Regions from separate parts of the Massilia haematophila genome, predicted to be linked through region 1. Evidence: predicted binding sites of a transcription regulator. Region 1 holds the regulator's gene; the other holds the start of a gene.

Evidence for each region. Region 1 encodes FliA, which starts transcription of late flagellar genes. Its sites were predicted from a motif close to CTAAAGTTTNNNNNNNNNNNGCCGNTA; they were not measured.
Region 2: the regulator FliA is predicted to act here: its motif matches at 9,517-9,543, upstream of ACFOPH_RS16805 (LPP20 family lipoprotein).

Annotation. Positions count from the first base shown of each region.
Region 1 is NZ_JBHRVV010000001.1:2,978,910-2,993,410, forward strand. It holds gene ACFOPH_RS13280 (M35 family metallo-endopeptidase) at 1-893, shown strand, start outside; gene ACFOPH_RS13285 (M35 family metallo-endopeptidase) at 1,124-2,230, shown strand; gene ACFOPH_RS13290 (hypothetical protein) at 2,247-2,750, opposite strand; gene motD (flagellar motor protein MotD) at 2,970-3,704, opposite strand; gene ACFOPH_RS13300 (flagellar motor protein) at 3,706-4,449, opposite strand; gene ACFOPH_RS13305 (RNA polymerase sigma factor FliA) at 4,431-5,159, opposite strand; gene ACFOPH_RS13310 (MinD/ParA family ATP-binding protein) at 5,175-6,035, opposite strand; gene flhF (flagellar biosynthesis protein FlhF) at 6,028-7,443, opposite strand; partial or broken gene ACFOPH_RS13320 (IS5 family transposase) at 7,791-8,952, shown strand; gene ACFOPH_RS13325 (hypothetical protein) at 9,259-10,887, opposite strand; gene flhA (flagellar biosynthesis protein FlhA) at 12,181-14,289, opposite strand; gene flhB (flagellar biosynthesis protein FlhB) at 14,334-14,501, opposite strand, start outside.
Region 2 is NZ_JBHRVV010000001.1:3,776,368-3,790,868, forward strand. It holds gene ACFOPH_RS16755 (DUF6064 family protein) at 1-7, opposite strand, end outside; gene ACFOPH_RS16760 (aldo/keto reductase) at 18-938, opposite strand; gene ACFOPH_RS16765 (cyanate transporter) at 1,033-2,256, opposite strand; gene ACFOPH_RS16770 (nucleoside deaminase) at 2,260-2,733, opposite strand; gene ACFOPH_RS16775 (LysR family transcriptional regulator) at 2,870-3,703, shown strand; tRNA gene ACFOPH_RS16780 (tRNA-Gly) at 3,723-3,796, opposite strand; gene ACFOPH_RS16785 (methyl-accepting chemotaxis protein) at 3,894-5,936, opposite strand; gene ACFOPH_RS16790 (TorF family putative porin) at 5,954-6,769, opposite strand; gene ACFOPH_RS16795 (sugar-transfer associated ATP-grasp domain-containing protein) at 6,982-8,064, opposite strand; gene ACFOPH_RS16800 (TraB/GumN family protein) at 8,276-9,322, opposite strand; gene ACFOPH_RS16805 (LPP20 family lipoprotein) at 9,595-10,140, shown strand; gene ACFOPH_RS16810 (flagella assembly protein FlgT middle domain-containing protein) at 10,130-11,359, shown strand; gene ACFOPH_RS16815 (UdgX family uracil-DNA binding protein) at 12,016-13,509, opposite strand; gene ACFOPH_RS16820 (putative DNA modification/repair radical SAM protein) at 13,506-14,501, opposite strand, start outside.

The DNA.
Region 1 (14,501 bases):
GCAGCACGCCCCAGCGCCTGCTGAAGTGGCGCACGCCCTTCGTGCCGGCGGAGCACGCGCTGTTCCAGATCACGCGCGACGGGCTGCCGGTGCGCTATCTCGGCCGTCACGTGAAGCGCGCGGCGCCGACCGAAGCGGATTACATCGTGCTGGCACCGGGCGAATCGCGCAGCGCCCGCGTCGAGCTGTCGAAGCTGTACGAGATGCAGGTCACGGGCGCTTATTCGGTGCGCTACCACACCAGCAATGCCGCGCCCAGCGCCAAGGCGGGGGCCGACATCGTGGTCGGCGACATCGCGTCGAATCCGGCGGCGATCTGGATCGAGGGCCGCCTGCCGCGAGGTATCGTCACGCCTAGCCTGGCCGCGCCCAGCGGCCCGGCCGGCCTGAGCTTCAGCCAGTGCTCGAACGCCCAGCAGGCCTCGATCACGAACGCCTTTGCCGCCGGCACCGCGATGGCCACCGATGGCGTGGAATACCTGACCAGCCGCAAGCAGCAGGGTCCGCGCTACGTGAACTGGTTCGGCACGCACGAGGCGGCGCGCGTGACCACGGCCACGAACAATTTCACGGCCATCAAGAACGCCTTCGAGACCAAGCCGGTGAAGGTCGACTGCGGCTGCGACGAGCCGTATTTCGCCTACGTCTACCCGGGGCAGCCCTACAACATCTATGTCTGCCGGGCCTTCTGGAGCGCGCCGCTAACCGGCACCGATTCGATGGGCGGCACCCTGCTGCACGAGATGAGCCATTTCGACGTGGTGGCCGGCACCGACGACCACGTCTACGGCCAGAGCGGCGCGGCCGAGCTGGCGCGCACCGCGCCGCAGCGGGCGATCAACAATGCCGACTCGCACGAGTATTTCGGGGAGAACACACCGCCCTTGCAGTAAAGGATGACTAGCACGGCTGAGCAGCAAAAGCCAGCGAAATATTAAAAAACCTGCACATCTATTAGTCTTGCGCAAAGAAGCTGCGCACTATTCGATGCGCATTGCTGCCGGCTCATGAAATGTTCAGTATGTAAGTGAGTTTTCGTTAGATTGAGATCAAGCTTTCTGCGAGAACTCGTCAATAACAAGGCCGTACCTTGGCCATGACAACTTACATACGGAGAGCAAACATGAGCTGGAACAGCATCCTGAAGTCGGCAGTCGGTATCGCGGCACTGGGCGTGGCCTTTGGCGCGCAGGCGGGGTCGAATGGCGTGAAGGTCTCGGTCACGCCCGAGAAAAACATGCTCGGCGCGAGCGACGACGTGGTGGTCAAGGTGACGATCACGAACACCTCGAACAGCCCGCAGTATGTGCTGAAGTCGCGCACCCCGTTCGAGGGCCTGAGCGCGCCGCTGTTCGACATCACCCGCGACGGCCAGAAAGTGATCTACACCGGCGCCCTGGTCAAGCGCGCCAAGCCGACCGCGGCCGACTACTACCTGCTCAAGCCGGGCGCCTCGCACACGGTGAAAGTGGAACTGTCGGCCCTGTACGACATGAGCGTGACGGGCGACTACGCGATCCGCTACCGCACCGCTTCGCCGGATCTGTTCCTGGGCAACAAGGGCCGTCTCGGCGGCGAGGTCAGCGCGGCCGCCGGCGGCGCCGAGATCGGCGAGCTGCAATCGGATGCCGCTGCGCTCTACATCGAGGGCCGCCTGCCGCGCGGCGCGGCCTCGCCGATTCTGGAAGCGCTCAAGCAGCAGGGCGGCACCGTGACCGCGGCCGCGACCAGCTACGCGAACTGCACCGCCTCGCAGCAGTCGACCATCGCCTCGGCGATCTCGACCGCCAAGACCATGAGCAACGGCTCGGTCACCTACATGGCCAAGACCACGATAGGGCCGCGCTACACCAAGTGGTTCGGCACCGCGACCTCGAGCCGCGTCTCGACCGTGCGCTCGCACTTCAACGCGATCAAGAGCGCGTTCGACAACCAGAACGTGGTGGTCGACTGCGGCTGCAACGACAGCGCCTACGCCTACGTGTATCCGACCCAGCCCTACCGCATCTACGTCTGCCGCGCCTTCTGGAACGCGCCGCTGACCGGCACCGATTCGAAGGGCGGCACCCTGGTGCACGAGATGAGCCACTTCAACGTCGTCGCCGGCACCGACGACCACGTGTATGGCCAGAGCGGCGCGGCCAGCCTGGCGATCAGCAATCCGTCGCTGGCCGTCGACAACGCCGACTCGCACGAATACTTCGCCGAGAACACCCCGGCGTTGAATTGATCGGCTAATTTGCCGATTATTTGCCGATGTGGATGAAGGTCAGCGGCCGCGCGGGGCTTTGCGACGGCTTGTCGAGCTGCTTCACATCGGCCAGGTAAGGGCCGTCATAGCCGATCTGGTAGCTGTGACGGCCTGCCACGAAGGCGTACGAGGGCGTGATGTCGATCGTGTTCTTCACTTCCTTGCCCGGCGCGACCGGCACGTAATCGTCCGCCGTCAGCGCCGCGCGCTTCACCATCTTGCCGGTGTAGTCGAGCGGCCGGCCGTCGAAGGCGCGCACGTCGAAGCGGCGCCCGCTCAGTTCCTTCTCTTCCGCCATCTCGCGCGGGACCCAGATGGTCTGCTTGCCGTAGTTGTACACCGTCAGGTGCACCAGCGCGCGGCCGTTCACGGATTCGACTTCGATCTTGTTTCGGACTGCCACTTGGGGGTCTCCGGGGGCGGCGCCCGCGAGTGCGGGCAGGAAGCTGGCCGCGGTCAGCGCAGTTAGGGCGGTCAGCAGGAAGGGTCGGCGTTGCATGGGTGCTCCATATGCTTGTGTGATTCCATTGTGCGGGCGGGAGCCGGAAATGCCAAGGGGCGGGGTGAGTTTGACGTTCCGTGGTAGCGAAGGGTGATCGCGTGGGGTCGAGACCCCACCCTACGCAACCTGTTACCCGTAGGGTGGGGTCTTGACCCCACCGTATAGAATGCCTGATGAAAGATTATTTCATCGGAACCAACAAACTGAAATTTTCTTTCACTCCGGCTTCGCCGCCAGGATCGTCACCGCCACCCGCCGATTACGCGCCCTGCCCGCCTCGTCCTCGTTCGATGCCACCGGCCGGTTCTCGCCATGCCCGACCGCTGTCAGGCGCGCCGGGGCAATGCCATTCTCGATGAAGAGCCGCACCACGCTGCTGGCGCGCACGGCCGAGAGTTCCCAGTTCGATGGAAACAACGGATTGGCGATCGGCACGTTGTCGGTATGCCCCTCAACCTCGATCGCATGCGGATCGTCCTTCAGCAGGCCGGCGACCACGCCCAGCGTCGCGCGCGATGCCTCGCCCAGCGCCGCCTGGCCCTGCGCGAACAGCACGCTCTCGCTGATCTCGACACTGACGCCGCGCGCGGTCTGCACCACGCGCACCTTGCCCGATTCGACCAGCGGCGCCAGCGAAGCGCCCAGGTCGCGCGCCAGGGTATTCATGCGTTCGCGGTCACGCCTGGCCGCCTCCGCCCGCTTGCGCGCGATGATGCCCGACAGCGGTAGCGGCTCGAGCGTGCTGCTGGCCTGCGGGGTCTGCGGATTGCCGCCGAAGGCGCTGCCCAGGGCGTCGGAGAGCACCTTGTACTTGCCCTCGTTGACGATGGAGATGGCGTACATCACGACGAAGAAGGCGAACAGCAGCGTGATCAGGTCGGCGTAGGAAATCAACCAGCGGTCACGGTCCTCGCCATGCGGCTGCGCATCGTCGTAGCGTTTGCGCGCCATGTCAGCGCTTCGCCAGCAGGCTGGCCACGCGCTCTTCCACCACACGGGTGTGGTTGCCGCTGGCCAGGTCGTGGAAGACCTCTGTGAGGATCTCGTACTGCACCACCTGGTCGGCGACGATGGCCTTCAGCTTGTTGCCGACCGGGAGGAAGAACAGGTTGGCCAGCCCCACGCCGTACACGGTCGACACGAACGCCACCGCGATGCCCGAACCGAGCCGCGACGGATCGGACAGGTTTTCCATCACGTGGATCAGGCCCAGCACCGCGCCCAGGATGCCGATGGTCGGCGCGTAGCCGGCCGCCGATTCCCAGATGCGCGCGGCCTGGCGCTCGGCGAATTCGAAAGCGTTGATCTCGGTTTCCAGCAGGTTGCGCAGCTTCTCGGGCTGGATGCCGTCCACCACCAGGCGCAGGCCCTTCTGGATGAACGGATCCTTGGTGCCCATGTACTGCTCGAGCGAGAGCAGGCCGTCGCGCCGCGCCGTCAGGCTCCACAACGCGATCGCGCTGGCCAGCGGCTGGCGCTGGCTGCGCGGCGGGAAGAACACCCAGCGCAGCATGCGCATGCCGCGCAGGAAGCTGCGTGCTTCGGATTGCAGCAGCACCGCGCCGAAGGTGCCGACGACGACGATGGCGAAGGCCGCCGGCTGGAACAGCGAGGCGAAGCGGCCGCCGTCGAGCGTGTGCCCGACGAACAGGCCGGCCAGCGCCAGCGCCAGGCCGATCAGGCTGGCGAAGTCCACAGTCTCTCCCGCAGCGAGGCACGCAGGCGCGCCACGGCTTGCGTGTGCAGCTGCGACACGCGCGATTCGGAGACGCCGAGGACGGCGCCGATTTCCTTCAGGTTCAGCTCTTCCTCGTAATAGAGGCCCATCAGGATCTTCTCGCGCGGCGGCAGGTTGTCGATCGCCTCGATCACGGCCGAGCGGAAGTCGGTGTCGAGCAGCGCGCGCAGCGGGTCGGCGTCGTCGACCGCGTACCGGTCGAGGAAGCTGTCGTTGCCGTCGTCCTCGTGGAAGTCCTCGTAATAGACCAGCTGGTGGCCGCCGCCTTCGAACAGCATGTCCTGGTAATCCTCGAGCGGCAGGTTGAGCGATTTTGCGACTTCCGATTCGCTCGGCGGGCGGCCCAGGCGTTGCTGCAGCGTGGTCATGGCGGTCTCCACTTTCTTCATGTTCTGGCGGGTGCTGCGCGGCATCCAGTCGTTGGCGCGCAATTCGTCGACCATCGCGCCGCGGATGCGCAGCACGGCATAGGTCTCGAACTGGGCCCCGTGGTTGTCCTCGTAGCGGTTGATGGCGTCGAGCAGGCCCATCATGCCGGCCTGGATCAGGTCGTCGACCTCGACCGAGGGCGGCAGCTTGGCCTTCATCTGGTGCGCCAGGCGCTTGACCAGCGGCTGGTGCTGGGTGAGCAAGTGATTCTTGTCCGCTTTCCCTTTGACGGTATACATGCTTGTGCTTTTTTCTTAAGAGCCGACGCGTACATTGAAACCGGCGTCAAAACCAGCGCCGCCGTGGCGCCCCACTTGGGCCATGCCCGGCAAGGCGAAGCGCCCGGCGAGCCGGCGGAACGCCACCGACGCCCCGGCCAGCGGGAAGGCGTCGACCACGGTGCGCCCGAGGCGGGCCGCGCGGTGCAGGTATTCGTCGGCCGGCACCGAGCCCATGGAACTCAAGGTTACTGCAAGGTAACGACTTGCCGCCGATGCCATATTATCGTAAACCACCTTGGCCTCAGCCTCGGTGGCCCCGGTGATCAGGATGCCGAAAGGACGGCGCCCGAACTCCTGGGCCAGGCGCTTGATCAGCGCATAGGCGTTGGTGATCGAGGTGGCGCTGTTCGAGACCTGCACCACGATTTCGGAATCGGCCAGCATCGGCACGGCGAAGCCGCCTTCGCGGTTCAGTTCGCCGTCGACGATGACGATGCCGCCCTGCCCTTTCACCATGACGTCGAAGGCCTTCGCCAGGCGGCGTTGCTCATCGCTTCCGGTACGCGGCACGACGCCGTCGCGCGCCAGCAGGGCAACCTGGAAACCCTGCGGCGCCTGCTGGACCACCTGGTTCAGCGCGCACTCCTGGCGCGCCACCTGCATCAAACTGACGTGGCGTTCCATCTCCAGGTGGCGGGCGACGCCCAACTCGCGTTGGCAGGCGTCGACGATCATCACCTCGTTGCCGGCCTGGGCCAGCGAGGCGCCCAGGTTGACCAGCATCGCGGCCTTGTCGTCGCCCGGCGTGGCCGAGAGGAACGTCACCACGCGCGGCTTCGGCCCGGCCAGCATCCGGCGCAGGCCTTCGGCCTGGTCGAAGTCGAAACTAGCCAAGGCGCACCCCGCGCAGGCTGCTGTCGCCGGCGACGTTGCCGGTATGCGCCATCACCAGCGGCAGGTCGGCGTCGTCGAACTGGTTGCCGGCGTCGCGGCGGCCGCGAAAGGCGCGGTCGACCAGCATGGCGCGGTCGGCCAGGTGCAGGTCTTCCGGCACGCGCTGGCCGTTCGAGATGTAATGCAGGTTCAGTTTCTGGCGAATCACGACGTCGAGCACGCTGCCGATCGAGGCGGCTTCGTCGAGCTTGGTCATGATGCAGCCGTGCAGGCCGCTGCCCTGGTAGGCGCGCACCACTTCGTTCAGGGTCTCGCCGGTGGCGGTCGCGTTCAGGCACAGCAGGCGCTTCACATCCGCGCCGGCGCCGGCCAGCATCGACACCTGCTCGGTGACCATCTGGTCGCGCTGCGACATGCCGATGGTGTCGATCAGCACGGTGTGCTTGTTCTTGAGCTCTTTCAATGCAATGCGCAGGTCGGCCTCGTCCTTCACCGAGTGCACCATCACGCCCAGGATCTTGCCATAGATGCGCAGCTGCTCGTGGCCGCCGATACGGTAGGCGTCGGTGGTGATCAAAGCGAGCTTCTCGGGACCGTGGCGCATCACGCAGCGCGCCGCCAGCTTGGCGGTGGTGGTGGTCTTGCCGACGCCGGTCGGGCCGACCAGGGCGAACACGCCGCCCTTGTCCAGCAGCGAGTCTTCGTCGGCCATGGTGGTCAAGTTACGGGCCAGCACGGTCTTGATCCAGCGCATCGCCTCTGCGGCATCCTTGTTGGCCGGCATCTTGTCGATCAGGTAGCGCGACAGCGACGCCGAGAAGCCGGCCGCCAGCATCTCGCGCAGCACGACGGCCTTCTGCGGCTCGCGCTGCTGGGTGCTGCCCCAGGACAGCTCGGCCAGCTGGCTTTCCATCATGCCGCGCATGGCGCGGATCTCGCTCATCATGCCGTTCATCTCGGCGGCGGCCGATTCGCGCGCCTGGGCGACCGCGGCCTGCATCATCTGGGTCATGGCGGCCATGTCGAAGGCCGGCTCCGCGGCCGGCGCAGGCGCGCGGCGCGCGCTGAAGGCGGCTTCGAATTCCGGCTCCATCTGGGCGGCGCGGCGCGGGGCGAAGACGTGCTCCGGCGCTGGGGCGGGTGCCGGCGCTGCGGCGCGGCGGTTCACGAAAGCCGGGGCTTCCGGCTCGAAGGCGTGCAGGTGGTCGAGGCGCGGCTGGGGCGCGGCCATGTCGGATTCGGCGGCCGGGGAAGCGAGCGAGGCGACGTCGTCGTTGTCGAGCGCGAGGATCTCGACCACGCCGTCGACGGGCCGGTTCGAGAGGATGACGGCGTCAGGCCCGAGCGCATCGCGCACCTTGCGCAAGGCTTCCCGGGATGTTGCCGCTGTAAATTTCTTCACATTCATCTTTTTCTCCGCACTGCTTCTGGTCTGTTCGTTGCAGGCATGGTTCGCCTGTCTACGGAAGAGATTATTGACGATGCCGTGAAGCAACCATCTACCGAAAAGGATGGGGAAATGGGGCTAATTCTGCGGGAGGTTGGCTTGAGAGCCCTGCGGCGACGTCTCCTACCGAGGCGCACAGGCTGTATTTCGTAGACACCTATCACCATTTGACAACGTCACCGGCTACAAGTGAGCAAATTGAGCCGCTCCATAGTATTGTCGGTGTGCCTCTCCCAGATCACACGCCCGTAGCACCTTAGAGGGTGTAGACAAACTAGAAGTCGTAACGGTGACATGCTTTCCCTGATATGGGAGGACATGCCATAGCAAGCAAAGATCTATCCGATTCTCAGCCGCCGACGAATCTCGGCGGCAGGCCGTCAGCGTTGAACTCTGTGCATATCGCAGCTTTGCACGAAATCGTGTCCGAGCATGCGCAGGTGAGCCTGGCGGAGATTGCCGGCGAGCTGGCGCATCGCTGTGGCGTGCACGTGTGTGAAGCGACGATCCGGCGCGCATTGCGCGCAGAAGGGATCGTGCGGCTCAAGGTGAAGCGCCGGGCGTACCCAACGGCCGATAAAGGACCCAAACGCTACGGCTACACGGCGGCACACCGGCGCGAGAATGTCCCTTTCTACAGCACTAATCTGACCGATGCCAAATGGGACCTGGTCGCCGACTTATTCGAGCGCGCTCCAGGCCAGCGGGGCACACCAGCTCACTACAGCCGGCGCGAGCTGGTCAATGCCTGTTCCTACATTTTGCGTACAGGCTGCGCCCGGCGGCTGTTGCCAGCCACGTTTCCCCCCTTGGCAGGCAGTCTACAAAACCTTCGCACGTTGGGCCGCAGCAGGCGTGTTTGAGCAGATGCAGGATCGGTTGCGCGAGCAATGATGCTCACGTATCGGGCGCCCGGAGGCGCCGACAGCGGCCGTCATTGATGCCCAATCCAATCGCAGCTCGCCGCAGGGTGGCGAAAGCGGTTTCGATGCAGGCAAGAAGGTCAAAGGTCGAAAACGCAACCTCGTCGTCGATACGATGGGTTTGATCATCGCACTTAGCGTCACCGCTGCGAGTGTGCAGGACCGGGATGCTGCCGCGGCGGTTGTGGCGCAAGCGTGCGCAAAAGCGCCCGCACTTGCAACGCTTTACACCGATGGCGCCTACGCTGGAAAGTGTGCCCGCGAGATCGAGCAGCGGCACCAGATCCGCGTCGAAGTCATACGGCGTCCCAGAAACGGCACGACGGGAACCTTGCACAACACCGCACAAGGGGCCGTCCCGGCTGCAGGAATCGACAGGGGCTTCGTGGTCCTGCCAAAGCGTTGGGTTGTCGAACGGACGCACGCGTGGACTGAACGCTGGCGACGCACCATCATGCACCACGACCGCAAACTAGCCATTTTGGCTGCTTGGGTCTGGCTGGCAGAGGCCAGAATACTACTCAGCAGACTAACTTTTAGGAGTTAATTTCGTACACACCCTGTTATTAGCTCTTGGTCAACGGTAATTGATCTGGATGTATCCGACGATGCTTGCGTGCCGGCGTAAAATTATGACATCTTTATAGCCCAACGAAAATGCCAACCGAGTTATTAAGTGCCGAAAGCGCATCAGTACGCGAACGATCTTATTGAATAAGATCGCCGAGGCGGCGATCTCATTTTACTTAAGCACATCTGTCACCAGTTCAAACGCCTCGGTTGGCAACTCTTCACAAACACGTCCAGAGATAAGTTAAAGATTGTACTTTTACTTTTTTTGCTTAACCTTCCTTCATTGGTTTGCTTCTTCAGCAGCAACTTCAGCTTGCTCTATCATCAGACGATCAGTCTCCGAAAAATATTTGTAAACCTCCGAAAACATAGCTGAGTTTTTTAACCCTACAAGATAAATGAAACTATCAAGACGATTCTTCCGATAGGCTTCAATGTCGAACACATCCTGAAAGCGATCTAGTGAGTTCACCATATCCAGCATAAGCAGGGTACGCATGCATTTTCCACACTTTCCGCAGTTCCGTTTTTCTGCCGGATAAAGGCAAACGTTCAGGAATTTTTGAGCAGTTGAGAGCGCACAAATCGAACGCGTCTTTTCAAGACGTTCGCTTTTTACTCCACCTGTAACCACCTGAAACTCCACACAACTAAACGTGTATAAAAGCAACAACTCAAACTGCGCAGTATCCCTGATACTATTATCCTTCAGCCCAAAATGACTAAAGTCTTCTGCAGTTGAATAATAATATGTACGAAACAATTTTTTCAGCGACAAGACACCGAACATTGTTTTAAAAAAATGAGTGTACAAATGCGGCAAACGAAGTGCTTCGTTAATATTTGTCGCCGTGCGAACCAAGGGCAGACCGAGATCTTGCGCTACCATTTCTGCTCTCTCGTATATTGGACCATCATTCCCGTACAAATAGTTTCCGCAATACAGATGCGTTAGATTCATCGACTTATAAATCGAGTCTTTATACAAACTTACCGTATAAAAACTATCAACACCACATGACATACCAGTCGCCACGGCATTTCCTCGAATCAAGAGTGATGAATCAGTTGCGGCCGTTATTTTTACTTTATATAGCCGCGGATCGTGGGCGCAAAGCTGTGGGACCAAGATTTCATTCAGGTTGTGCAAGAACTGCTCGCTCACAGGAGCTTCGCAAACAATATCCTTACAAACCCTCATCGCGAACGGAAGAATTGCACATAGAAATGCATCTGTCCGTTCTGCCAGCAAGAACTGACCATATATTTTATTAGTCTCGCACCAAAGCGTCTTCACCTGTCCATCGATCCTGATATCGGCATTCAATCTTGCAGCATCATCAATTGTCGTAATATATGGCTTTGAGATGGTGATATCTCGTTCGAAGCCAATTGCCCTCTCATACAAAACGTAAGGCTTATCCTGAAAAGCCAACATGTTTTTCTCAAAAGCGTTTGGACAATTATTTTTCCTCAGAAAACGGCGCAACTGTTCAACATTATCGTCAGCACCTAGCGTGTAAATAATATCTACCTGATCGTCACGGTAGCCAAGCACCTCCGTCAGATACGCACAAGTTATTTCCCCGCGCACACCAATTGACTTGGATCTTGCGAGAACCTCATCGCAAAAGGCCCGTACCGCGTCATCGCGCTCCTTATGGCCGTAATCTTTGAAAGATTTATTCGGAATGGTCGACTCGCAACCGACAACATAGCAAGGTATTTCTTGTGGATAGGAAGAAATCCAGTGCGTAAGAGCCTTGATCTTATCTATGCTACTGCTTCCCCAATTTTTCTCAAGCATGAGTACAATCAGGGATACGTCATCAAGTCCATCTCCTAATTGCACAAACTCGAAGCCGTTATGTAGATGAAACGAAGATGGTGTATTGCTTGCTACTTTCATAATTTGTTTGCCTTATTAGGTGTCCTGCATTACAAATACATTAATGCTACGTCAGAGAGATATTGCTCAAGCAGAGTGACTGCTCGCACACCCCACTTACTATGATTTATCTCATAGCCATTCTTTAATTATTTAATCAATGCAATAAAAGGAGGCAGCACGACTTATTACTTCATCGTTTTTGCAGCTTAAAGCCACGGCCACCCTTTTGCATAGCAACTCGAAACACATCGTTTTGATGCTTAACAGATACTGCTGATGTCATTAAGCCATTTTTCTGAGCGACGATCTCTTGAGCTCCTAGTTTTACGCATCTAATAGTAGTGTGCGTATTAAATAGTAAATTCATGACAGCCTTTTAATGTCGTAGATGCTGTCACGTTGATGCTCTCGATTGGCTCATCTGTGCAGTCCGATCAGTAGCCACCCTCCCTAGGCTCAAAAGGATAGATCTCTAGCGCTGCCCGGGCACTCCGAAGAATCACGCATAATTGACGACAGTGCGCAGCGCCATGCCTCCTCTAGCCGTCTATGCACCTTCGCTATGCAATTCGGTACGATTGATGCCGAACGGATTCGTAATCATGCTAGCCATGCCAATACCTGGACATGTCAGGCTCCGACTACGGGAGCGGGCTACAACATTCAGGATCACATTGTACCTTGTACAAGTGACCCTTCTAAACGTTGAAAGGTATCACTATGTTATCAGTTGAATTACCCTTCGGTCCAGATATCGCTGTTTCACCATGGCTTAAGCTTTTAACGGCATCAGCCTTGAATATCTGTGAAGTTGCCACACATGGCATCTCGTCCGTTAGAAGCCGTCAAACGTTTCCTAATGGGAAATTCGCTGGCAATGGCTTGACAGGCGAGCATGACATAAGTCATTGACTTTATTAAAAATTCCTGATTTGCATCTCAAAGAGAAATGTAAATTTTTTTTGACAAAAGCGGACGGAGTGTAGGGAAGCTCAAGCCGCTTCTGCTAGTAAAAAAGCCGACGCTTTCTGGCGCGCACTCAGGTCCGTGCTTTGCGACGAGCTAATTAGCGGGCTGTCATCATAATCGTTCAATTTCCAGACTACCAAACAATAGAACTAGTACTTTCTTCTGAGTTCCTGGGGTTAACGATTCGGCCCGATGGCCCTTCCGTGCTTCTTTTATGCGCATTCTTCATCACCGAAATTCATCAAAGAACGTGGATTCAGGTCCGTCCTCAGAAAAATACTCCGGTTTTAATGATCATGTCAGCCCTAACGGTGCCTTCCGCTAGCCACTTCTTTAAATGAATTACTGCGCCCCGACCAGGCTGGTCACCCGGATCGTCTTCGTCTCCGGAATCTCCGAATGCGACAAGACCTTCAGTTGTGGCAATGCGCGGCGCAGGAAGCGCGACAGCAGCACGCGCAGCGGGCCCGGCACCAGCAGCACCGGCGTGTGGCCCATCGCCTCCTGCTGCTGCGAGGCCAGGTGGGCCTGCTGGGCGATGGTGTCGGCCAGGCCCGGCTCGATGCCGGTGCCGTCGCCGCCCGCGCCCAGGGCCTGCATCAGGAGGCGCTCGAGGCGGTTGTCCAGGGTCATCACGCTCAGTTCGTTGGTGCCCGGGAACAGCTGCTGCACGATCGCGCGTCCCAGCGCAATGCGCACCAGCGCCGTCAAATCGTTCGGGTCCTGGGTCTGCGGCGCGTGTTCCGACAGGGTCTCGATGATGGTGCGCATGTCGCGGATGTGCACGCCTTCGAGCAGCAGGTTCTGCAGCACCTTTTGCAAGGTCGACAGCGAGACCACCTTCGGCACCAGGTCTTCGACCAGCTTCGGCGATTCCTTGCCCAGGTGATCCAGCAAGGCCTGCACTTCCATGCGCCCCAGCAGTTCCGACGCGTGGGTCGTGATCAGGTGGTTCAGGTGGGTGGCGACAACCGTGCCGGCGTCGACCACGGTATAGCCCAGGTTCTGCGCCTCGTCGCGCATGCTGGCCTCGATCCAGACGGCCGGCAGGCCGAAGGCCGGGTCGGTCGTCTGCTGGCCCGGCAGCGTGCCGCTCGCCATGCCCGGGTTGATCGCCAGGAACTGGCCGTTGACCGCTTCGCCGGCGCCCACTTCCACGCCCTTCAGGGTGATGCGGTAGGCGGACGGCTTCAGTTCCAGGTTGTCGCGGATGTGCACCGGCGGCGCCAGGAAGCCGACTTCCTGGGCGAACTTCTTGCGGATGCCCTTGATGCGCTTGAGCAGCTCGCCGCCCTGGGTCTTGTCGACCAACGGGATCAGGCGGTAGCCCACTTCCAGGCCCAGGGTGTCGACCGGCATGATGTCCTGCCAGGTCGCTTCCTCGGTCTCGGCGGATGCTGCCTTGGCCGCGCCCGCCGCCGCTTCATCGGCCGCGGCTTCGGCTTCGCGCTGCGGCGCATCCTTGGCGCGCTTGGCCAGCAGGTAGCCGCTGCCGCAGAGGGCGCCGGCCAGCAGCAGGAAAACCAGGTTCGGCATGCCCGGGATCAGGCCCAGGCCGCCGATGATGATGCCGGTGATGTACAGCACCTCGGGCTTGGCGAACAGTTGGCCGACCATCTGGCCGCCGATGTCCTGGTCGTTGGCCACGCGCGAGACGACCATACCGGCCGCGATCGAGATGATCAGCGAAGGAATCTGCGCGACCAGGCCGTCGCCGATCGCCAGCAAGGTATAGGTTTTCGCGGCATCGCCGACGGCCATGTCGTGCATCACCACGCCGACGATCAGGCCGCCGATGACGTTGATCAGGGTGACCATGATGCCGGCGATGGCATCGCCCTTGACGTACTTCGAAGCACCGTCCATGGCGCCGTAGAACTCGGCTTCCTGGCCGACTTCGGCGCGGCGCTTGCGCGCCTCGGCTTCGCCGATCATGCCGGCGTTCAGGTCGGCGTCGATCGCCATCTGCTTGCCCGGCATCGCGTCCAGGGCGAAGCGCGCGCCCACTTCGGCGATACGGCCCGCACCCTTGGTGACGACGGTGAAGTTGATGATGGTGAGGATGACGAACACCACGATACCGACGGTGTAGTTACCGCCGATCAGGAAGTGGCCGAAGGCTTCGATCACCTTGCCGGCAGCGGCGCCACCGGTATGGCCTTCGGTCAGCACGATACGCGTCGAGGCCACATTGAGCGACAGGCGCAGCATCGTGGACACCAGCAGGATCGCCGGAAAGGCCATGAAGTCGAGCGGCTTGACCGTGTACAGCGCGGTCAAGAGCACGATCACCGACAGCGCGATATTGAAGCTGAAGAACAGGTCGAGGATGAATGCCGGCAGCGGCAGGATCATCATCGCCAGCAGCAGGATGATCAGGATCGGCGCGGCCAGGGCAGTGCCCCGGGCGCCGAGTCCGCTCAGCCAGGCGGGCAGTCTCAAACTATTCATCGAATTGCTCCGTTATCGGTATCGGTTTATTGCGGTTGTTGCGTTTATTGCGGTTGTTGCGGCTTTTGCGACGCCGGGTCCAGCGGGTCCATCTCCGGCGGCACGGGCAGCTTCGTCGGGCGATCCGGATAGTGGCCGCCGGCCTTGCTGTAGTTACGCAGCTGGAACACGTAGGCCAGCACTTCGGCCACGGCCGAGTACAGCTTCTCGGG
Region 2 (14,501 bases), 800 kb from region 1:
CGCTCATGGCGGCCTGCTCATGTCAGCCGCTGGACGTCCGCCACGATGCGCCGGCGCAGCGCCGCATCCGGCAGGGGTCCGCGCGCGGCCAGCATGTTTTCGCGCGCATGCGCCGGGTTCGAGGTGGCGGGAATCGCGCACGTGACGTCCGGATGCGAGACGATGAATTTCAGCAGAATCTGGGCCCAGCTGGTGCAGCCGATCTCGCGCGCCCATCCCGGCAAGGGCTTGCCGGCCAGCGCCTGCGTCAACTCTCCCTGGCGGAACGGCCGGTTGACGATGACGGCGATGCGGCGCTCGCGCGCCAGCGGCAGGATGCGGTTCTCGACCTCGCGGTCCAGCGCGTTGTAGCTGAGCTGCACGAAGTCGAGCGGCTGGCTTTCCATGATTTTCACAAATTCGCCGTGGCGCCGCCCTTCCGAGGTGGTGATGCCGACATAGCGCAGGCGCTTTTCCGCCTTCATGCGCAGCAGGAGCGGCAGGTGCGCTTCCCAGGCCAGCAGGTTATGCACTTGCAGCAGGTCGAAGCGCGGGATGCGCCACAACGTGCGTGAGGTATCTATCTGCTGCGCGCCGCCGCTGCTGGTCCAGACTTTGTCGGCGGAGAACAGCGTTTGGGGATTGCCAAGGCGCGCCAGCGCGTCGCCGATCACGGATTGCGCCGAACCGTACATCGGCGAGGAATCGATCAGGCGCCCGCCGCCGGCGAAGAATGCGCGTACGACCTCGGTGCAGGTGGCGCGTTGCTGCGGGTCCCTGCCGACGTTGAAGGTGATCCAGCTGCCGAGGCCGACGACGGGAAGCTGTTCGCCGGACGAGGGAATCGGGCGCGTGATCACTGGCGCCTGGGCCGCGGCGGGCGGGTTGACGAGCGCGCAACCGCCGGCCGCCAGCATGGCCTGCAATACGAACCTGCGATCCGGGGACGGCGTCGGCATACCTTGCTCCAGCAAACGGTGGACTGATTAGCTTCGCTTTCATGTCAACACAATTTGCCGTGGTGTTCAAGGAGCGCACGCCCCTGCCGGGACGTTACGCTTCCTGGTCCACGACGTCGGCACGGGGACGCGCCGCCGCCGCACCCATCGCGCCGGCATAGCTGGCCGGTGTGACCCGCCAGTACAGCATCGCGACGATCACCACGGATCCCAGGTGCAGCAGCCAGCCTGCCGCGAATCCGCCCAGCACCTCGCGCAGCATGGCGACGATCAGCGGCGGCAAGGCGGCGATCAGGAAGCCGCCGCCCTGCATCAGCGCCGACAAGGCGCCCGCCTGGGCCGGATCCGGCAAATGATCGAGCGCCACGATCAGCGACAGCGCGAAGCAGCCGCCCAGGCCCGCGCCCAGCAGCACCGCCCAGGCGTAGGGCGCGGCGTCCGGCCACAGGGCCAGTGCGCCGAAACCGGCGGCCTGCATGGCCAGCGTGAGCCACAGCCAGGGCCGGCGATCGTGGCTGGTGCGCGCCAAGGCCGGCAGCAGCAGGGCCGACGTCGCCTGGCTGACGGCCAGCAGCGCCAGCAGGCTGCCGCTGGCGGCGGCGCTCCAGCCGTGCTCGCGGTAGAACGGCGCCAGCCACGCCACCACGGTCGAGTAGCCGCCATTGACCAGGCCGAAGCAGGCCATCAGCAGCCAGACGCGCGGCAGGCGCAGCCAGGTGCCGAGAACCATCGCCTTGCGCCCGCCGGCCGGATCGCGCGGCAGGCTGCATGCGGCCAGCACCAGCGCCAGCCCGGCCGGCAGCGCCATCCAGGCCAGGCCGGCGCGCCATTCTCCGCCGAACGCCGCCATCAGGGGCGCGGCCTGGGCGCCGAGTGCGCCGCCCGCCATCAGCATGGCCGAGTACAGGCCCATGACGAGACCCACATGCCGCGGGAACTGGCGCTTGATCACGCCGGGCAGCATGGCCTGCACCACCGCGGCGCCCAGTCCCAGCAAGGCGGCGGTGCCGACCAGTTGCCAGCCGCTGGCAGCGAACAGGCGCAGGCCGGAACCGGCGGCCAGCAGGACCAGCGCGCCGATCACGGACGGCCGCGCGCCGAAGCGCGCCTGCAGCGCGGGGCCGGCAAAGGCGACCATCCCCATCAGCAGCATGGGCACCAGGGTCAATAGCGCCATGCCCTGCAGGTCGAGGCCGGTCTGGCGGCCAATATCGGCCGCCAGCGGTCCGATGCCGGTGATGAAGGGACGCAGGTTGAGTGCGATCAGGGCCACGGCCGCCAGCAACAGCGGGGCCGGTGCGCGGAGTGCCGGGTGCATGGATCAGGCCTGTGTTTTTTTCGCCTGCGCCCACTCGGCATACAGGTCGGGCTGGCCCTCGCGCCGCACCGGCAGGTAGCGGATGTCCATGCTTTGCTCGGCAAACGGTTTTGCCATCTCCTGGTACAGCGCCGCCGTCGACAGGCCGAAGGGTTCGCCGTCCTCGTTCGAATAGGCGTAGACGACCGTGGCGACGCCGGCCAGGCGCATGGCGGCCATGCACATCGGACAGGGATGGCCGCTTGCGTAGACGGCGCAGCCGCCCAGGTCGGGCGTACCGAGGGCGCGGCTGGCGGCGCGCAGGGCGCTCATCTCGGCGTGGGCGGTCGGGTCGTGGCTGGTGTGGATCTCGTTGACGCCGGTGGCGATCACCGCGCCATCGCGCACCACCAGCGCGCCGAAGGGGCGGCCGCCCTTGCCGACGTTGGCCTGCGCCAGGGCGATGGCTTGGCGCAGGTAAGTTTGTTCGTCGCTCATGCTCTCTTCCTTTCATTGGATGGCATGCGTCCGACTATAGACAGATCAGCTCATATTTGAAAATTAAATATTCGGATAAACTTCATTCATTTCCTGCATGATTTCCGATCTCTTCCGAACGATGCTCGACCCGCGCTTGCTCCGCTCCTTTGCCGCCATCGTCGATACGGGCAGTTTCACGCTCGCCGCCCAGCGCCTGGCGATGACGCAATCGACCATCAGCCAGCAGCTCGCCCGGCTCGAGGATGGCCTGGGCGTGGTGCTGGTCGACCGCGCGGCGCGCCCGATCAAGGCGACGCCGGCGGGCGAGCGTCTGCTGGGCTATGCGCGCCGGATCCTGGCGCTGCAGGAAGAAGCGCAGGCGGCGCTCGGCGATCCGGCCGGCACCGCGCCGATCCGGATCGGCGTGCCCGAGGACATCGCCGGCAGCGAGATGGCGCAGGTCTTCCACGACTTCACCCGGCGCCACCGCGAAGTCCACCTCGACGTCACGGCCGGCCTGAGTCGCGACCTGACGCGCGCCTACCGCGCCGGCGAATTCGACATCCTGGTCGCCAAGGAGCCGGCCGCCAGTCCCGACTGCCGCGCCACCTTTCCCGAGGCGCTGGCCTGGTTCGAAAGCGCCGGCGCGGAGGACTGGCCGAATCCAGTCCCCCTGGTGACTTTCCCGCCTGGCGGCCTGTACCGCGACGCCATGTTCGAGCGTATCGAGAGCGAACGGCTGCGCTGGTACATCGCCTTCTCGGGCAGCAGCCTGCACAACGTCCTGGTCGCGGTGGAGGCCGGGCTCGGCCTGTCGCTGCTGCCCAGGGCCGCCGCTGCCCGCTACCGCGTGCGGCCGTATGAACGCTTTCCCGACGAGCCGGCGATCGCGGTGTCGATCTACGCCTGGGAGAACACGGGGCTGGTTGCCGAACTGGTCGAAGGAATACGCGCGGTGCTGGCCGACAGGCAGGCGCGGTTCGGATAGGCGGGGGAAGGAAGTGGAGTGGAGCGGGTGAAGGGAATCGAACCCTCGTCTTAAGCTTGGGAAGCTTCAGCTCTACCATTGAGCTACACCCGCGTTGCCAGCATTCTAAGCGTGTTTGTGCCGCTTTGGCTAGTTCAAGCGCAACGCAGCAACCCGGCCCGGCGCGCAAGCCGGGCCGGCGCAGGTATCGTCATGCGGCCCGCATGGCCAGCCGCGCAGCCGCTTGCGGTGCGATGGCCGTGCGCGTGGCAGGCTGCGCCTGGGCGTCGCCGCCGATCCGGAACTCGCCCACCAGCGCCACCAGCGTGGCCGCCTGCTGCTGCAGGCTTTCCGCCGCCGCCGCCGCTTCCTCGACCAGCGCCGCGTTCTGCTGGGTCACGCCGTCCATCTGCACGATGGCCTGGTTGACCTGGCCGATGCCGGTGCTCTGCTCCGCACTGGCCGCGCTGATCTCGGCCACGATGTCGCTCACGCGGCGCACGCTGGCCACCACGTCCGCCATGGTCTTGCCGGCTTCCTCGACCAGCATGGTGCCGGTGCTGACCTTGTCGACCGAATCGCCGATCAGGACCTTGATCTCCTTGGCGGCGGCGGCGCTGCGCTGGGCCAGGTTGCGCACTTCGGTCGCCACGACCGCGAAGCCGCGGCCCTGTTCGCCGGCGCGCGCCGCCTCCACCGCCGCGTTCAGCGCCAGGATGTTGGTCTGGAAGGCGATGCCGTCGATGACGCCGATGATGTCCACCACCTTCTTCGACGATGCGCCGATCGACGCCATCGTGGTCACCACCTGGGCCACCACCTCGCCGCCGCGTCCGGCGATCTCGCTGGCCGATGCGGCCAGCTGGTTGGCCTGGCGCGCATTGTCCGCGTTCTGCCGCACGGTGCCGTTCAGCTCTTCCATCGAAGCGGCCGTTTCCTCCAGCGCGCTGGCCTGCTGCTCGGTGCGCACCGACAGGTCGGCATTGCCCTGGCGGATTTCGTTCGACGCGATCGCCACGGCGTCGGAACTGGTGCGCACGCGCCCCAGCACGTCCTCGATCTTGGCCACGAAGCCGTTGAAGCCGCGCGCGATGTCGGCCAGCTCGTCGTTGCCGCGCACGGCCAGGCGCACGCCCAGGTCCGCGTTGCCGCCGGAGAGGTCGGTCATGGCGTCGCCCAGCACGCGCAGCGGGCGGGTCAGGCGGCGCAGCACGGCCACCATCACGCCCACGGCGGCCACGGCGCACAAGACCGACACCAGCGCCGCGTAGCCGGCCAGCTCGCGCGCCGGCGCGGTCGCCACGCTGTGCGGGAAGGCGAGCGAGATCGCCCACGGCGCCATGTCGTCCTGCACGCGCAGCGGCTGCAGCAGATGCACCACGCCGCGGCCGTCGATGTAGTCGTAGGGCTTGCCCTGCTTGAGCGCGTCCAGCGCGGCGGCCGGCAGATCCTCCGCCTTCTTGCCGTTCAGGGCATGGTCCTGGTTGCTGGCGTACAGGCCGCCGTTCGAGATCAGCGCCAGCGTGCCGCCCTCCATCACCTTCATGTTGGCCAGCATGGCGCCGAGCGTGGTGAGCTGGAAGTCGCCGCTGACCACGCCCTTGAACTGGCCGTCCACCTTGATCGGGGTCGACAGGGTGGCGATCACGACATCCTTGCCGTTGATCCGGTACATGTAGGGTTCCGTGAAGTACGCGTGGCCGCTGGCCTTCGGAATGTCGTACCAGTCGTTCCCGCCCGGCGTGGCGACGAACACGATCGGCTCGACGTTCACCTTGCCGTCCGGGGTCCGCGTCCAGTACGGCATGTAGCGGCCGGTGGCGTCGTACAGCGGCTGCCGGCCGGCGAACTCGCCGTCCTTGCCGTCCAGCGCGTTCGGCTCGTAGGCCGCCGCGTTGCCGATGAAGTCTTCCGATCCCACCAGCGTGGCGCGCACCACGTCGGCCACCTGCGCCCGGCTCAGGGGCTGCTGCGCCGCCTGGGTCGATTGCAGCACCGTGGCGACGCTTTTCAACGATGCCAGGTTGGCGGCCAGCTGGCTCCTGAGCCGCGCCGCTGCTTCCTGGGTCAGCGTGCGCGCCTGGCGCATGGCCGCTTCCTCGGCGCTCTGGCTGCTCTTGACCGCGATGAAGGCCGAGGTCGCGCCCAGGCTCGTCACGACAAGCAGGGTGGCGGTGGCGCAGATCTTGGCGCTCAGGGACATCGAACCCAGGGACAGGCGGCGCGCGCTGTGCGCCTTCGATTGGTCGGTCATGCTGGTCTCTCTCGTTCTCAGAAGGTACGGGCAAGGTTCACGGCGAACGTGCCCTTGGCGGGATTCGAATAGGCGACGGCGCCGTCCGCGCGCGCCACGCCGGTCGTGTAGCGGTCGTAGGCATCGGTGGCGCCCCAGGCGCGGGTGTAGGCGGCGGCGATGCTCCAGCCGCCGTCGAAGCTCCTGGTCACGCCCGCCTTGGCGTCGCGCCAGTCCCAGACGGCGTTGCCGCTGCCGGCCACGCGGCCATCGCCGGCGTGCAGGTTCAAGGTATAGCCGCCGCCCAGCGCGACGTTGGCGCCGATGTCGAGGTAGCCGGTGCCGCGCGCCCCGGCGATGCCGAAGAAGTCGCGCGACACCGTCCGGTTGTATTTGCCGTAGAACGGTCCGTACGTCATGCCCGGCACCAGTTCGGTGTAGTCGTAGCGCGTGCCGGTGGCGCCGATGCGTGCGCCCGGATAGCGGTAGTGCATGAGCATCAGGCTGACGCCGACCTGCCCGATGGTAGCGGCATAGCCGCCGTACAGGTCCCACTCGACGCGGCCGCCTTCGACGAAGCGGTCGCTGACGGTGGATGCCCAGGTGCCTGCCGACCAGCCGCTCGGATGCGCATAATCGACACCCAGCTGCAAGGCCGGGCGGCCCCAGGTCTGGCGCATGCCGCGCGAGACGTATTGCGACGCGAAGGTCGCGGTGGTGGTGAGAGACGCGCCTGGGGTAGCGAATCCGGCCGCGTCACCGGCATGCGCGGCGGGCAGGGCCAGTAACAGCAAGGGAACCGGCAGCAGCCGGGAAAGCGGGAAAGTAAGTGCGAAAGTAAGCGGCGGAATCATGGGGCGTCTCGTCATCTCCAGCGAAAGACAGGACGCCTTCCGCTTGCTCAGCAATTAGTGCCGTGTGGAAATTCTACGAGACGATTGTGATTATTCACGAAAATGTAAATTTTCGATAACGAGATTTTGTGGCTATGTACGTCGCCTACGCAACAATCGTTCAATCCGTCGATTTCAGCCGGAACCCGCCAAGGTCCGGCCGGGCGCGCCGCTCAGACCACGAGGTTGTCGGCGATCACCTGCCGGTACCCCTTCTTGTAGGCGACCTGCAGGATGTCGATGTCGTAGCGCCAGTTGGCCTCGACGATGACCGGGCCGTCGTCGGTGATCGCCACGTCCCAGCCGACCGTGTACAGGCTCTCGATCGAATGATGGGCCTTGGTGACCAGGTCGACCACCTCCTGCCAGTAGGGCAGCTGCACGCCGACGATGGTCTTACCGGTGCGCGGATGCGCCAGCACGTCGGTCATCTTCGGCCAGGTGCGCGAGCGCGAGGCGCGTACGCCGATCAGTTCGCCGGTGTCGGAATCGATGGCGCCGACCAGGTTGCCGCTCGAGCCATGTGTAAAATTGTCGGTCTCGCTGTCGCCGACGATGATGCGCAGGCAGGAGCCGATGACCTTGATCTCGCTGCCCTTCCTCACCGTGCAGATGCGCACCGTCGACAGGCCTTTGGCCTGGGTGATGTTGCGGATCACCTGGTGGTTGATCATCTTCGGCTGCACGATCAGCGCGCGGGTGTACTCCAGGGCCGACTGGCAGTAGGTGAAGAATTCCTCGTAGGTGCCGCTGTTGCCGGCCCAGTGCAGGCCGAAATCGTCCACGCGCAGCGAGAAGGTGCCCTTGCCGTGCGAGCCGTTGCTCGGCTTGAAGAAATACTGGCCCGGCACCAGCAAGCGCGCCAGTTCCCCGGCCGAATTCAGGTGGGGAATGATGCCGCCGTTCGACGGCTGCTTCGTCACCAGCGCCAGGATCGGGATGGTGCGGATGCCGTGGGCGTGGCAGTGCTCGAAAAAGCGCGACTTGTCGTCGGCGATCTGGCGCGCTTCCTTCGAGGTGATGGCCGCGTATTTCGCCTTCAGCGGTTCGTTGATCAGGTAGTCGGACCAGCTCCGCTTCGGCGTGCTCGCCAGGCGGTACAGGGAAAAGTCCTTGGCGCCGATGCCGTACGCCGTGCGGGCATGGATCGGCCCCCAGATCAGGTGGACGTCCGACAGCTTGCGGATCGACGACAGCGCGTACATTTCGGCGCGCGCGTAATCCGAGAGGACCTCGGCGACACGGGATAACTTCATGCTCTACCCTTTTCCACTGGTTGTTCTGATGGCGCGAGCTGGTTCCTGCCGATGACAGAACTGCCAGGAATCCATGTCGCGTCGTCAGTAATGATAGCGCAATGGCAAGTATTTCAGGTGCACGGTAGGCGTGCGCGGCGGTAGCGCGGAAAAGTGTGGTGGGATGGGGACGGTTTTACCGACAAATGCCCGGACAATACCGTCGGGTCTTTCAGTTCGGCTTTTCGACCGTGTAGCCTTTGGCCTTGAGCCTGGCCAGCGTGCCTTGCGGCGACAGCACGTCCTTCATGCTCAACAGGGCAAAGGTGCTGGTGTTGTTTTCCAGCGCTCGCTCGGCCGCGGCCAGCCAGCTGTCGCGGGCGCGCTGCTGCATCGTCAGCAGTTCCGGCTGCAGCTTCGTGATGGCGCTGCTGAGGAAGGCGTTGTTGCAGGCGGTCTCGCGGTCGGAGTAATCGAGTTTCTCGATGGCGTCGAGTTCGCCGACGGCCCAGGCGTTGGCCCGCGTGCGCATGGCTTCGATATCGGTTTCGAGCTGGCTGATCGTCGCGGCCAGGCAAGGCACGTCTTCCATCGCGCCCTTCTTGAATTCGCGCGCCGCCTTGCCCGGCTCCTTGAGTTCGACCTGGATCTTGTTCGAGGTGTATTTGATCTTGTGCTGGTTGGCGAGCTTGCCCAGCGCTTCGCGCAGGTCGGGGCCCTTGTGCAGCCCGGCCTGGACCTTGGCGCGGTGGTACAGTTCCTGAGCCACGAAGACCGGGCGCTCGCGCTCGATATCGTCATCGTCGCCGAAATATTTCTGCTTCAACGGCGCCCAGCGCGCGTACAGGTCCGGCGGCAGCACGTCCTTCAGCGTGGCGCCGTCCGGATTCTTCTTCAGGCCGATGAGGAAGGGCAAGGCGCCCAGGCCGCCACCCCAGCCGACCTGCACCCCACCGGTCGGCGCGCCCAGGAATTCCTGCGATTGCGCGATCTTGCGCTCGACTTCCTTCGAACGCCATTCCATGCCCTTCGGCAGTGGATCGTGGATGCCGAACACCCACATCACATGATCGCCCTTCGACACTTTCCACAGGCCGGGCCCGGGACGCTGGCCCGAGACGAGGATGGTCTGCGGGACCGGTTCGCCGGCGGCATCGGTCGGCGCGGTGGCCGCCGTGGCGGCTGCAGGCGCCTCCGGCTCGGCCGCGGGCGCGGTCTGCGCCACGGCCGGCAAGGTCAGGAAACACAGGGTCAATGCGGGCAAGGCGCGTTTCAACATGGTGGCATCCCTTTTCTTGTTTAATGAGGGCATTGTCATTGCGCCAAGCAATATAAGCAAGGAACAAGATGTTACAAGAGGCATATGCATGCTTGGTAGCTGTGCCGCCCTGAAGCGGGCGCCAGTCGCGTCATGCCGATCCGCCAAGCCAGCCGCATTGTTGCGTCATGTCGGCACAAATATTTCCCAAATCCATCAAGATCCGACGCCAGCGGCCGTTATCCAGTCTGATACCGCGCCCGTTTGCGCACCGAATACTTACCGGATCCGTCATGAAACTCGTCGCTGTCCTCGCCCTTGCCGCCTCCACGCTGCTGACCGCATGCGGCACCGTGCGCACGTCCTCCTTCTCCGCCCAGCCGGCCGCGGGTGCGCCAAGCACCGTCATCACCCTCACCGCCACCGGCTACGGCGCGGTCAACACCGCCGGCTGCCAGGGCGATTGCGAGCGCGTCTCGCCGGCCCAGCGCAAGCTGCTGGCCATGCGCGCCTCGCGCCTGGACGCCTACCGCGCGATGGCCGAACAGGTGTACGGCGTGCGCGTCGAGGGCGGCAGCACGGCCGGCTCGCTCGCGCTCAAGGACGACAGTTTCAAGGTGTATATTGACGCCTTCATCCGTGGCGCGCGCGTGACGAATACCGCGCAGCGCGAGGACGGCACCTACGAGACGACCGTGGAGATGGATTTCGACCCGCATGCGGCACAGTACCAGCCCCAAGGCGCCACCCAGCCGGCCGTGGCCAAGAACGCCCGCACCATGGTGGGCAACGCCGGCCCCGGCGCTGCCTATGGCGCGTCGTTCTACCATGCCCAGTAAGGCAGCAAATTTCCTGCGCGCTGCCCTGTTTGCGCGGCTGATTGCGCCGCTGTTTGCGCTCCTGGCTGCGCTGCACGGCGGAACCGCCTTCGCCGCGCCGGCCGAAGCCGAAGGCGTGGCGCTGGTGGCCGAAGGCGGCGTCGCGCGCGCGCGCCAGGTCGCGATCCGCGACGCGCTCGAGCAGCTCGGCCTGCGCAGCGCCGCGCGCGTGGACGTCGCCGCCGGCGCCGGCACGCGCGGCAAGACCCTCGACAGCAGCCGCATCCAGCCGGCCGCCGAATTCGACCGCTACAGCATTGTGCGCGAGTGGCAGACCGGCCAGTTGCTGCACGTGCGCGTCCAGGTGAAGGAAGAGGAAGCCCGTCCGCGCGGCAACCTCAATCTCGGCTACCGCAAGAAGATCGTCGTCACGCCCTTCCACCTGCGCAGCTCGCCCCAGCTCGACGACGTCGACGACATCGCCACCCGCCTGCCGCAGGAACTGCTGCGCCGCCTGAGCGGCAGCGGCAAGTTCCTCGGCAAGGACAGCCCCTACGTGATCGCGCCCGGCGCCAGCGGCCCGGCGACCGACGTCGCCGCGGTGCGCCGCATCGCCACGATGCACGACGCCCAGTTCGTCATCGCCGGCGAGATCGTCGACGCGAGCAAGTTCGGCAAGCCCGCTTATTACGGATTGATCAAGAAGGATGCGCGCCGCATCGAGATCGCCTTCTACGTCTACGACGGCCTGTCCGGCGCCCTGGTCGCGCGCCGCACGGCAGTGGCCGAGGGCGTCGGCGAGCAGCGCATCGGCCGCGACAAGCCTTTTGGCAGCGCCAGCTTCGCCGCCACGCCGTTTGGCGGCGCGATCCTGCGCGCGCTCGACGAAGGCGCCGACCAGATCGCCCAGGACCTGGCGCCGCTGCCCTTCATGGCGAAGGTGGTGCAGGTGCAGGGCGAGCGCGTCTTCATCGACGCCGGCAGCACCTCCTCGGTGGCGCCGGGCGACCAGCTGGTGGTCTACCGGCTTGATGCGCGCCAGCAGGTCTACGGCAGCGATCCGCTGGCGCCGCTCGGCACGGTGGAAGCGCCGGTGGGCACGCTGTCGATCGTGCAGGTGCAGCCGGGGTTCGCGATCGGGAAGCTCGATCCGCCGGCCTCGGCCAAGCAGGTCAGCGCGGGCGACCTGGTGCGGTTCGACGTGGCGCTGGCGCCGGCCGAGAAGGATGCCGGGCGCTGAATCGTAGGGTCGGCACCTGTGCCCACGCGGTGCAAGGGCGCCAAGTCGAACATTTCTTCGTCATGCAAGCGGTGACTTGATGCCGCGTGCAAGCGCAAGCTCCACCCCTTGCCGCTGCCGTACCGCGTGGACACAGGTGTCCACCCTACGCCTTATTCAAAGTCCGTGGCAAGATCATCAGCAAGTGCTTGCCACTGTCGTACCGCGTGGGTTCGAGAACCCACCCTACGGCCTCCTCTAACGCCGCGTGCGAGATTCAGTGCGTAATATCGTAGGGTGGACACCTGTGTCCACGCGGTACAACGGCTCCTGGTCGAACATTCTTTATATCGACAAGCACTGATTTGAGGCCGCACGCTGGTTTCGTCGTTCGTAGGGTGGGTTCTTGAACCCACGCGGTGCAACGGCTGCGAGTTGAACATTCCTTTTTGTCAGCTCGCATCCATTTGAAGCCATCGGCAAGATCATTCTCAGACGCTTGCTAACTTCGTACCGGTGGGTTCGAGAACCCACCCTACGTCCTGTTTTGAGGCCACGAGCGAGATCATTCGTCGCTTGCCGGCGCCGTACCGCGTGGGCTCAGGAGCCCACCCTACGCCTTCCTCGGCGTCCGTGATTGCCGATACCGATGGCTGAACGCCGTCATGTAAAACACATCACGCCGGCGGCGCTTCCGGCGGCCTGCTCAGCAATTCATGCGCCAGCTTCAGGCCGTCGACCATCACCTTGAACGCCTCGCGCTTGGCCTCCTCGTCGGGCACGCGCAGGATGTATGAAGGGTGGTAGACCGTCACCACCCACCTGCCCTCGTGCATGATCGGCTTGCCGAGCTTGTCCTTCAGCGTCACGCTGCCGCTGCCCAGCACCGACTTCAAGGCCGTGGCGCCCAGCGCCACGATCACCTTCGGCTTGATCGCCGCCAGCTCCTTGTCGAGCCAATAATGGCAGGCCTCGACCTCGCGCTGGGCCGGGGTCTTGTGCAGGCGGCGCTTGCCGCGCGGCTCCCATTTGAAATGCTTGACGGCGTTGGTGAGGTAGATCTCGCGGCGCTCGACGCCGGCGGCGTCGAAGACCTTGTCGAGCAGCTTGCCGGCCGGGCCGACAAAGGGGTGGCCGGCGAGGTCTTCCTGGTCGCCCGGCTGCTCGCCGACCAGCATGATCGGCGCCTTCTTCGACCCTTCTCCGCCCACGGCCTGGGTGGCGTATTGCCACAAATCGCAGCGCCGGCACTCATCGAGTTTCGAAGGCTGCTGGCGCTCGGGCTGGGCATCGGCCGGGGCGATCGGGATGGTGGCGCCGCTCTTGCGGCCGACCGCCTGGGCCTGGCCGGTGCGGCGCGCACCAAGCGCGGCGTTGGTGACCATCTCGGGCACGATCGCCCCCTCGGGCAGGTTCTTCCAGAAGCGCGAGGGGATATGGCTTTGCATGACCTGGGTGTTCAGGCGCGCCGGGTTGAAAATGCTGCGGTAATAGGTGAGCCAGAGCGCTTCGCCGGCGTCGTCGAGCTCGGCCGCGCTGCTCATCAGGGGGCCGGCGTTGTGCAGGGTGTGGCCGTCCCACAGCACGCTGGCATCGGGCGTGGCGATCATCCAGCTCACATTACCCATGCGGTTCACGAAGTGTTCGGCGACCTGGGGCAGCACGTCGTGACGCGGCTCGAACCAGGCGACGAAGCGCGGCGGGCCGGCGGCCTCGGGACGCTCGCGGAATCGGATGTAGGCATGCATGTCGTGCTCCTCGCGGCGCACCGCCTTTACCATCGAATGCAATCGCGCGCCGTCGGCGTCGGCGGCGGATTGCACGTCGTGCTCGCCCTGGGTCCAGCGCCAGATCACGCGGTAGAGAAAAGCCCAGCGGTCCGGCATGCGACAGCAGGCCGCCGTCTGCAGCATGTCCATCAGCGAGCGCGGCAAGTGCGGTGGCGGTTTCGGTTCGTTCAAGCCGATGGAGGCATTATGCGTGGGCTCGACTGGCGCCGGCGCACCCGAGAACAGGTCGGCCGCGAGCAGGTCCGGCGCACCCGGCTGGCTCCAGGTGACGAGCTCGGGCGCAACGGAATGGATGAGGAGATCGCGCGCGGCGTCGCGCCATTCGGCGAAATTCGCGACCGCCAGCGGCTGGCCGGCGGCAACCGCTGCGGCCGCGCTCATGCCGCCTGCAATTCCGGCCAGAGGTTCATCTGCCGGGGCGCGTCGGCCAGGTGGCGCCGCAGCAGGTCGGAACTGGATTGTCCCTGGGCCGGCTTGTAGTCGGCCGTGACGACGAAGGGGGCGATCTTCTTCATGCTGCAGCGCAGGCGGGATAAGTCTTCCCAGCGCACCCGCCGCACCCGGCGCAGCTCGACGATGCGCTTGGCGTTGCGCAGGCCGATGCCGGGGATGCGGGCGATCATTTCGGCGTCGACCCGGTTCAGGTCCATCGGGAAGTGCTCGCGGTTGGCCAGCGCCCAGGCCAGCTTCGGGTCGACGTCGAGCGCCAGGTTGCCGGCCTTCGGCATCAGTTCCCCGGCCGTGAAACCGTAGCCGCGCAGCAGGAAGTCGGCCTGGTACAGGCGGTGCTCGCGCAGCAGCGGCGGCGGCGCCAGCGGCACGCTCTTCGGGCTTTGCGGGATCGGGCTGAAGGCCGAGTAGTACACGCGCTTGAGTTTATAGCTGCCGTACAGGGTTTCGGCGGTGTTCAGGATGGTGTGGTCGTCGCTGGCGTCGGCGCCGACGATCATTTGCGTGCTCTGGCCGGCCGGGGCGAAGCTCGGCGCCTTCGGCTCCTCGGCCTTTTCGTCGAGCTTGCGGCGGATCGAGCCCATCGCCAGTTTGATCGTGTGCACGTTCTTTTCCGGCGCCAGGCGCGTGACGCTGTCGTGGGTCGGCAGCTCGATGTTCACCGACAGGCGGTCGGCATAGCGCCCCGCCTTCGCAATCAGGGCCGGATCGGCGTCGGGAATCGTCTTCAGGTGGATGTAGCCGCGGAAGTTGTGGTCTTCGCGCAGGCGGCGCGCCACTTCCACCAGTTGCTCCATCGTGTAGTCGCTCGAACGGATGATGCCGGAGCTGAGGAACAGGCCGTCGATGTAGTTGCGCAGGTAGAAATCGTGGGTGAGCTTCACCACTTCGTCGACCGAGAAACGCGCGCGCGGCACGTTCGA